3 regions of the Pelagibacterium nitratireducens genome follow, and region 1 is predicted to be linked to each of the others. Evidence: predicted binding sites of a transcription regulator. Region 1 holds the regulator's gene; each other region holds the start of a gene.
What was found. Region 1 encodes LexA, which represses DNA repair genes until DNA is damaged. Its sites were predicted from a motif close to TGTTCNNNNTGTGTTCNG; they were not measured.

Region 1 (3,276 bases):
GCGTTCGGTGCCCAGAGTGCGAATGACATCGAGGCCACTGCGTTTGGGAAGGTTGATATCGACAATGGCCAGATCGGCGCCCTCGGTTGACAGAAATTGAGCGCCATCATCGCCATTGGCCAGCCAATCGACGGCGTGCCCTTCGTCCTGTAATGACTGAATGACTGCGCGCGCCAACATTGTGTTGTCTTCGATCAAAACGATGCGCAAACGCCTCTACCTTCCGTGTTCATTTTTTCAACAGCGGGGATCGCGCGGCGCAAAGCCCCTTCTGTTTGGACAATGTGACCCCGCCGGGACCTGGCTGGCAAGCAAATTTCCGTGAGGGGTGGCCTCGCGCCCAATGAGGCGTTAGACATTGGCCGGACCGGCCTGCGCTCGGAGGATCATCGGTTCACGCCTGTCATTGGAGGAGGATTATGAGCGGACTGCTGCGTTGGGCACGGGCCTTGAGCGCGGGATTTGGATTGTCTCTGGCTCCCGCGACCACGGCCTTCGCCGAGGTCAGTTTCCAGGGCGAGACCATCGAGTGGATCATTCCCTTTAGCCGGAGCGGCGGATCGGATACCTGGGCGCGGTTCAATGCGCCATTTCTGAGCCGGCACCTGCCGGGTCATCCAGAAATCGAAATCGTCAATGAACCCGGCGGAGGCGGCACCCGTGGTCCCAACACGTTTGCCAGCCGTGCCCGGCCGGACGGGCTGACCATTCTGGGGACTTCGGGATCGACACAATTTCCCTACCTGCTGGGCGATCTGCGTGTGCGTTACGATTACAAGGACTGGGAAGTGGTGATGGTAGCACCGACCGGAGGGGTGGTTTACGTCGCGCCCGGAACGGGGGTCGAGGGTCCCGACGACATCGACAGGCTTGCCGACCAGACCCTGGTGTTTGCGAGCCAGGGGCCAACATCGCTCGACCTCGTTCCCATGCTGGCCTTCCGGTTACTTGGTTTTGATGTCAGCTATGTGTTCGGCTACACCGGTCGCGCCGACGGGCTGATCGCCATGGAACGAGGCGAAGTCAGCATCGACTACCAGACAACGGCCTCGTACTTGCGCAACGTTGTTCCGATGGCCGAGGCCGGCGACGCCGTGCCACTTATGAGTTGGGGCATCCTCGACGAAAATGGTGTGATGCAGCGCGATCCGACCTTTCCCGATCTGCCCATCGTCGAAGAAGTGTATGAGATGTTACACGGCGAGCCGCCTTCCGGGCCCGACTATGAGGCCTATCGCGCTTTCAATATCGCCGGATTTGCCGCTCAGAAGATGGTGATTCTACCGGGCGGCACGCCGCCGGAAATCGTCGAGACATGGCGCCAAGCCTGGCGTGATATCTTTGCCGACCCCCAGTATCGCGCCGAAGTTTCAAGCGTTCTGGGGGCCTATGAGCAGGTCACCGATCGCGCGGCGGAAGCCCTGTTTATCGAAGGGACGACGATCGATCCGGCGGTCCGCAAGCGTATACTCGACATGCTCTCGAACGAATATGCGGTGCGGTTGAGCGATCAATAGAACGCACCGGCCGGCAATCGAGAGGCGCTGCTAGAGCCGTGATTACAGTGGACGCTTGCGGAACATTTACGGAACATGTATAAAAGTTCAATATTTGTTCCGATTCGACGCCGCCGAGGGATCCGCCAATGTTGACGCGTAAACAGCACGAACTTCTGATGTTCATCCATGAGCGGATGAAAGAGAGCGGCATTCCGCCCTCGTTCGACGAAATGAAGGAAGCGCTGGATCTGAAATCGAAGTCGGGCATCCACCGGCTCATCACGGCGCTGGAAGAGCGTGGCTTTATCCGCCGTTTGCCCAACCGGGCTCGAGCGCTCGAAGTCGTTAAGCTGCCGGATTCGATGAATCCGTCGCTGGGCGGGCGTAAGGCGCGGTTTGAACCTTCGGTGATCGAGGGTACGCTGGGCAAGGTGCCAGCCAAGACCGTGGCGCCCCGCCAGGACAATGGCGGATCGGTGGCCATTCCGGTGATGGGGCGCATTGCGGCGGGTGTGCCGATCGAGGCGATCCAGACTCACTCTCATTCCATTGCGGTTCCACCCGAAATGCTGGGTTCTGGAGAACATTTCGCACTCGAAGTGCGGGGGGATTCGATGATCGATGCCGGGATTTTCGACGGCGATACTGTCTTGATTCGCAAGCAGGATGCTGCCGGAAATGGTGAGATCGTTGTCGCGCTGGTCGATGACGAGGAAGCAACCCTTAAACGCCTGCGCAAGAAGGGAAACGCCGTGGCGCTGGAGGCGGCCAACCCGGCTTACGAAACCCGGATTTTCGGTCCTGACCGCGTGAAGGTTCAGGGACGTCTGGTGGGATTGCTGCGGCGCTACTAGATTTTCTTTGACTTAGCCTTGTTGTCCTCAAGGCCCTAAAGCTGGATGCGCCACGGGCGGTCCGGTCCGTCGATGGCGGTGCGGATTGTTGGCGGCAGATCGGGGCCATTCCAATCGATCATATGAGCGCCATAGCGGGCGAGGTCTGAAGCGTCGACAACCAGTTTGGCTGCCGTCTCGCATTGGGGCGGCGCAGTCAGGCGGGCGATGACGATCTCGGCGATGCGGCAATCTTCGTCAAACGCGTCGCGAGATTTGACCAGCGCTACGGTATAGCCCTCCTCGGTCGAGAGGATGCAGCCCAGACTGTCGCAACCTGTGGCGGTGTGGGCGTCTTCGATAACCGTCAGATAGCGTTCTGACCAGATGGTGGTGGCAAAGGTATTGTTGCGGCCGGCGATCAGGGCAACCCGGTCTCCGCTGCGGACGGCCAATGCCTGGCTTTGATCGGCAATGAATATGTCGGGCGCCTGCTCGAGACAGAAAAAAGCGATGAGCGGAACCGCGACAATGGGGCCAGTTATGCGCATGTGGGTTCGAAAATAGGCCAGCCATGCCAATGCGAACAGAGCGACGCCGAGCGCGACCGGGGACAGTATGGGACTCGGGTCGAACCCGCCGCTCAAATTTCGGACGAAACCGGCGCACCAGAGCATAGCCTCGATGCTCCAGCCGAGCCCAGCATAGGGAATGGCCTCGAGGCCAAGAGGGAGCAGCAAGGTTCCGAGCAGAGCAGCAGGCATCATCACAAAGCTCACGATGGGCATAACCATAAGGTTACCCAACACCCCGAATGGCGCGGTCTGCTGGAAGTGGTAGGCGGTAAAGACCAGTGTTGCCAGACCGGCAATGATGCTGGTGGTAGCAATGTCGAGCATCAGGGTCAGCGCCCTGCCCCGCTGTGGGCGTTCCCTGTCCTCCCG
Region 2 (3,276 bases), 1.2 Mb from region 1:
GGCCCGCCGCCATAAAATTCGGCAATTGTCGTAAGATAGCGCCGGTCGAGCTGATCGAGCCCCCTGGCATCGACATCGAGCCGCAACAGCGCCTTGTCGGCGACCTTGCGGTTGATCTCGGCCGCACCCTCGACAAGCGCGAAATCGGTGACCCGGCGCAACAGACGCCCCGCAATGCGCGGCGTGCCGCGCGAGCGGCGAGCGACTTCCAGCGCGCCGTCCGAGGTCATGGCCATGCCCATCAGCCGCGCACCGCGCTCGACGATCTGGACCAGCTCTTGGGGCGTGTAAAAATTCAATCGCACCGGAATGCCGAACCGGTCGCGCAAGGGTGTGGTCAAAAGTCCGGCCCGGGTCGTTGCGCCCACAAGGGTGAACTTGGCCAGATCGATCCGCACCGAGCGCGCCGCCGGGCCCTCCCCGATGATCAGATCGAGCTGGAAATCCTCCATCGCCGGATAGAGAATTTCCTCGACCGCCGGGCTGAGACGGTGGATTTCGTCGATGAACAAGACGTCGCGCTCTTCGAGATTGGTCAAAAGCGCGGCCAGATCCCCCGCCTTGGCGATGACCGGACCGGACGTGGCGCGAAAGCCTACGCCAAGCTCGCGCGAAATGATCTGGGCGAGCGTGGTCTTGCCCAGCCCTGGCGGGCCGACGAACAACACATGATCAAGTGCCGCCTGCCGCTGCTTTGCGGCTTCGATGAACACCTGCAGATTGGCGCGCGCCGCCTCCTGCCCGATAAACTCGGAAAACCCCGAGGGGCGCAGGGAAACATCGAGACTGTCGTCGCGGCCTTCAGCGGCATTGGTGAGATCGGTCATATTGGTTTGCTATTGCCCCCGGCGCCCGATTGCAACGGACCTCACGAACTCAATTCCCGCAGCCCCAGCCGGATGAGCTTTTCGGTGGGCGTGTCCTCGCCCTCTTTGGCCACGACCCGCGCCAGCGCGCTTGAGGCCTGCGCCTGTCCGTAGCCCAGATTGACCAGTGCCGAGACGGCATCCGACACATTGCCCGTGGCGAGCCCTTCGCCCAAAGCGGTCTGCAGGCCCATCGCTCCTGCATCGATGGCGACACCGGCGGGAACCTTGCCCTTGAGCTCGGACACGATGCGCTGGGCCAGCTTGGGGCCGACCCCGGATGCGCGGCCCACCATGGCCTTGTCCTGGAGCGCGATGGCCGAGGAAAGATCGGAAGGCGAAAGGATCGACAAAATGCCCAGCGCGACGCGTGAGCCAACGCCCTGAACGGTCATCAACAATTTGAACCAGTTCTTTTCACCCTCGGTGGCAAAACCGTAAAGCCGGATCATGTCCTCGCGCACGATCATTTCAATAAACAGCACGGCCGCTTCGCCCACCCGGGGCAGCGCCTGCAGGGTGCGGCCCGAGCAATGGGCTTCGTAACACACGCCATTGACGTCGATCAGCGCGGTGTCATCGCCGAGCGTTTCGATGATGCCCTTGAGTTTGCCGATCATGCGCTCTTTGCCAGTTTGCGGTGTTGACGATGGTGGGCATGGCAAATGGCGATTGCCAGGGCATCAGCCGCGTCGGCCGATTTAAAATTGGCGGCGGGCATCAGTGTCTTGACCATCAATTCGATCTGCTTTTTTTCCGCGTGCCCAGTCCCGACCACCGATTTCTTGACCAGGTTGGCCGAATATTCACCCACCGGAAGACCCATTGAAGCCGGAGTCATCACCGCAATGCCGCGCGCCTGTCCGAGCAGCAGCGTGGAACGCGCGCCGGCATTGACAAAGGTTTCCTCCACGGCGGCCTCGGCCGGGTGATGTTCGGCGATCAGCCGCATCAGCCCTTCGTGGAGATGGACGAGGCGCAGGGAAAGCTCCTGGTCGACGGCCGGCGTCAGAACCCCGCAGGCGATAAACCGCAGACGGTTTCCCTCAGCCTCGATGATGCCCCAGCCGGTGCGCCGCAGCCCCGGATCGATCCCCATGATTCGCACGATATTCAACATGCCCCAAATTAGCCCGTTCCCATCAGCCTACCAAGCGCAAAGTGAACAAACCAAAAACATCCCCATCTTATCCCCCGACTTCACAATATCCGGCGCGGCTCCAATTTTCCCGTTCCCGGCAAGATTGTGTTCACCCCTTACCCGCTAGGTTGCCCCCGGGCGCAAATACTTTCGGTACATATCCATGGCACGAGAATTCAGACTGCCTCGGCAGGCCTGGGCGGGCATCATTGGACGCACGCTCGGTCACATGGCGGTCGCCGTCGTGATTTCAGTGGTGATTTCCTACATCATTCTCGAAGTGTTCTCCCAGGGCATCGGCCAAATCGGTCTGATCGTTGCCATCATCGCCCCGCTCGCGCTGGGCGGCCCGATGGTTTTCTACCTGTCTGTCCGTCAGTTCGAACTGCAGATGGCCTATGACAGGCTCGAGGCGGCAGCGGCGCGCGACAGCCTGACCAATTGCCTCAATCATGGCGCCTTCGTCGATGCGGTCAGCCTTGCTCTGGCCGACGAGCAGGCCGGCGGCGGCACGCTGCTTGTCATCGACGCCGATCACTTCAAATCGATCAACGACCGTTACGGCCATGCCAGTGGAGATACCGCGCTCAAGCTCATCGTCGCCGCCATCCGCTCCTCGGTCGGGTCCCTCGATATCATCGGCCGGCTCGGCGGCGAGGAATTCGGCGTCTTTCTTCCCGCGGCCAATGCCGAACAGGCCCAGCGCACCGCCGAGACCATTCGCCAATCGGTCCAGATGATCGAATTCGATGCGGCAGGCACCAAGGCCTGCGTCCTGTCGGTGAGCATAGGCGGCGCCGTTGCCGCCGAACCGGTCGATTTTGGCGTCATCTTCAAAAGCGCCGACGAACAGCTTTACAAGGTCAAGGAATCCGGACGCAACGGCGTCAGCCTCGTGGTGCTGCTGCCCCGCCCCACAGCGACCACGGCGATCAAAGAGCCGACCGGGCTGGTCTATCGCGGGCAGGAAGTCAAACGCATCGCATGAAAAAGGCGGCCGTCAGGGCCGCCTCTCAATACAGCATTTGCGCCGGTCAGGCCGAAAGCTTGGCCATGTCCTCGTCGCTCATCTCGAAATTGGCATAGACGTTCTGGACGTCGTCGTCGTCGTCGAGATTGTCGATCATGCGCATCAGGCTCGCACCCTTGTCGGCATCGACCGGCGTATTGGTCTGCGGCTTGAACACGGCCTTGACGCTTTCGGCCTCCCCCAGAGCCGCTTCGAGCGCTGTGGAAACCTCACCGATATCTTCAAAGGCGCAATAGATC
Region 3 (3,276 bases), 310 kb from region 1:
AGGACGGTGCCGATCAGGTGGGTTACATCGCCACCTCGATCCTGGAGGCGCGCGAGGCCGGAACACCGCTCAAGGAGCAGGCTGTGTTGTTCCGCACATCGAGCCATTCCGGTCCGCTCGAGATCGAGCTGACCCGCCGCAACATTCCTTTCGTCAAATTCGGTGGGCTGAAGTTTCTGGACGCCGCACACATCAAGGACATGCTGTCCGTGTTGCGCTGGGTGGAAAATCCGCGGGATCGTGTTGCCGGGTTTCGGGTGCTGCAGCTGATGCCCGGCATCGGCCCGGGCACGGCAGGTCGGGTTCTTGATGCCCTCGACACAAGTTCGGACCCGGTCTGGGCTCTCTCCGAGGTGCCGGCGCCAGCAAAAGCCGGTCAGAACTGGACCTATCTCGTCACGCTGTTTGGTCGGTTGTCGGGACGGGACATCTCATGGCCGGTTGAACTCTCCTATGTCCGCCAGTGGTATGAGCCCTTGCTGGAAGCCGGGTATGAAGATGCACACATGCGCACGGCCGACATCATTCAGCTCGAACAGATCGCAAGCGGATATCCGAGCCGGGATCGCTTCCTGACCGAACTCACCCTCGATCCGCCCGATGCCACGAGTGACCAGCCGGGCGTCCCGCTTCGCGATGAGGATTACCTCATCTTGTCGACCATTCACTCGGCCAAGGGTCAGGAATGGAAGTCGGTGCATGTCCTCAACGTGGTCGATGGGTGCATTCCCTCAGACCTCGGCGTGGGAACGACCGAGGAGCTCGAAGAAGAGCGCCGGCTGCTGTATGTCGCCATGACCCGGGCCAAGGACGAGCTGCACCTGCTGGTGCCGCAGAAATTCTACGTGACCCAGCAATCGCGCTATGGCGATAGGCACCTCTATGCTCAACGCACCCGCTTCATCCCGCGCGCCATGACCCATCTGTTCGATGACGTCTTGTGGCCCCCGGTAACGCCGGTTCGAGCCGACCTGGGACCGTCACAGCCCACACGTGTGGATGTGGCGGCAAAGATGCGCAGCATGTGGTGAGCACGCGCGCAGCACCTTTCGGCTGACTTACAACGCCAAGCTCAGCTGCTCGGCATCATCGGCACGATCCGACCTGTCGGCAAAGCCCGACAGGCTCACCCCCAGCAGCCTTATGCCTTTTTTGACCGGAAACACCGGCTCGAGAAGAGTGTGGGCGACGGCCTCGACGTCAACGCGTGTTCGCAACGGGTGCGACGTTGTCCGACTGCGGGTGATGATCGCGAAGTCGGAATATTTGACCTTGAGCGTCAACGTGCGGCCATAGAGCGCCTTGGCCTCGGCATGGCGCCAGACCTTGTCGATGATGGGCGCCAGTTTTTCCTTGGCCTCGGACAGATCGTGCACATCGTCAAAAAAGGTGTTCTCGCCCCCCACCGACTTTCGGATGCGATCGGTTTTGACCCGGCGATGATCAACACCGCGGGCAATCCAGTAGTAATAGCTCCCCGATGATCGGAATTTCTCCTGAAGGAAGGGTAGGGGCTTTGCCTTGAGATCGGCTCCAGTCTCGATGCCTAGCGCTTTCATGCGGGCTGCCGTGGCTGGACCAATTCCGTGGAATTTCTCGATTGGCAGAGTCTCGACAAACGCCGGGCCCTTCGCCGGCGTGATGACGAACTGGCCGTTGGGCTTGTTGTATCCGGACGCCATCTTGGCCAGGAACTTATTGTAGGAAATCCCGGCAGAGGCAGTCAGCCCTGTCACCTCGAATATCCTGGCCCGGATTGCTTCGGCGATTTCGCTGGCGATCGCCATGCCCTTAAAATTCTCGGTGACGTCGAGATAGGCCTCATCGAGCGAGAGGGGTTCAATAAGGTCGGTGTATTGGCCAAAGATTTCATGGATTTGCGCCGATACTTTCTTGTAGATTTCGAACCGTGGTTTAACGAAGATCAGATCCGGGCATTTGCGTGCGGCGGTCACAGACGGCATGGCCGAGCGCACACCGAACTGGCGGGCCTCATAGCTGGCGGCAGCAACCACACCGCGCTTTTTTGCGCCGCCCACGGCGACCGGCTTGCCACGCAGATCGGGATCGTCGCGCTGTTCGACCGAGGCAAAGAATGCATCCATATCGACATGGATGATCTTGCGGATGTCTCCGTTATCGCGATCTGATGTCGGCTTATCCCCAGGCTGCACGCCGATAAATCCTTGTAAGTGCTGATCAAGCTGCGCGCGTTATATCCGCTCGCACAAGAGTTGATCGGAGACCAATTGACTCTTGCCTTGCGTTGCGCGAACAAAAGAGGAACATACCTCCTGTTCTCGCAATTGGAAAGACACGCCGAACGGCGAAATCATGGCCTCACCCTCGAAAAGCAATGCCATTGCCGAGCTGCGAGATCGTATCGCCGATCTCGAGGGCCAAAATACGCTCGTGCGCAAAGCACTGGCCTTCGGGATTGCTGCAATCGACAGCCGTCTGCCCAATGGCGGCTTGTCTCTGGGTGGTCTGCACGAGATCGCCGGCGGCGGCAATGGCGCCATTGATGGAGCGGCGGCTGCCCATTTTGCGGCGGGGATCGCTGCACGAACGCGCGGCAAGGTGCTCTGGTGCGTGACACGCCAGGACCTGTTCGCACCGGCGCTCGAACAGGCGGGCCTTGCTGCCGATCGGGTTGTCTATGTCGAGGCCGGAGATGACAAGACACTTCTCGCCTGCATGGAAGAAGGCTTAAGGCATGGCGGGCTTGGTGCGGTTGTGGGCGAGATTGCTCGATTGTCGATGACGGCGTCGCGGCGGCTGCAGCTGGCCGCCGAAGGCACGGGAACGATCGGGATCGCACTGCGGCGCTGGCGACGGCAGGCCGAAGCCATGGATTTTGGGCAACCAACGGCAGCTTTGACCCGCTGGCGCATCTCGGCCCTACCGTCTCGACCATTGCCGGTCCCAGGTGTCGGCCGGGCACGCTGGCTGGTGGAACTGATCCGAGCAAGGGCAGGGGAAAGTCTCGATATTGAAGTGGAGGCGTGCGATGGCTCGGGTCATCTCGGTCTTCCTGCCGAACTGGCCGATCGATCGGCTGCGGCGGGGGGCTGGCGACACAGCGCCGCCAGTTGACGTGCCCCTGGTGGTGGCCGCCAGGGAGAAAAACAGACTTGTGGCGGTGGCAGCGGATGCAGTAGCACAGGCGGCCGGTGCGCGCGTGGGAATGGTGCTGACCAAGGCTCAAGTCCTGGTGCCAAATCTGGTTGTCGTTGATCACGACCCCAGAGCCGATGCTGACAGCCTTGAGCGGCT

Region 2: the regulator LexA is predicted to act here: its motif matches at 2,028-2,045, upstream of ruvC (crossover junction endodeoxyribonuclease RuvC).
Region 3: the regulator LexA is predicted to act here: its motif matches at 2,271-2,288, upstream of dinB (DNA polymerase IV).

Annotation. Positions count from the first base shown of each region.
Region 1 covers NZ_CP146275.1:2,135,840-2,139,115, forward strand. The annotation lists gene V6617_RS10600 (response regulator transcription factor) at 1-180, opposite strand, end outside; gene V6617_RS10605 (tripartite tricarboxylate transporter substrate-binding protein) at 420-1,517, shown strand; gene lexA (transcriptional repressor LexA) at 1,646-2,353, shown strand; gene V6617_RS10615 (ComEC/Rec2 family competence protein) at 2,389-3,276, opposite strand, start outside.
Region 2 covers NZ_CP146275.1:897,274-900,549, reverse strand. The annotation lists gene ruvB (Holliday junction branch migration DNA helicase RuvB) at 1-827, opposite strand, end outside; gene ruvA (Holliday junction branch migration protein RuvA) at 869-1,486, opposite strand; gene ruvC (crossover junction endodeoxyribonuclease RuvC) at 1,483-1,986, opposite strand; gene V6617_RS04595 (GGDEF domain-containing protein) at 2,171-2,995, shown strand; gene V6617_RS04590 (YebC/PmpR family DNA-binding transcriptional regulator) at 3,042-3,276, opposite strand, start outside.
Region 3 covers NZ_CP146275.1:1,826,367-1,829,642, forward strand. The annotation lists gene V6617_RS09120 (ATP-dependent helicase) at 1-1,031, shown strand, start outside; gene dinB (DNA polymerase IV) at 1,059-2,105, opposite strand; gene V6617_RS09130 (damage-inducible protein) at 2,335-3,096, shown strand; gene V6617_RS09135 (DNA polymerase Y family protein) at 3,011-3,276, shown strand, end outside.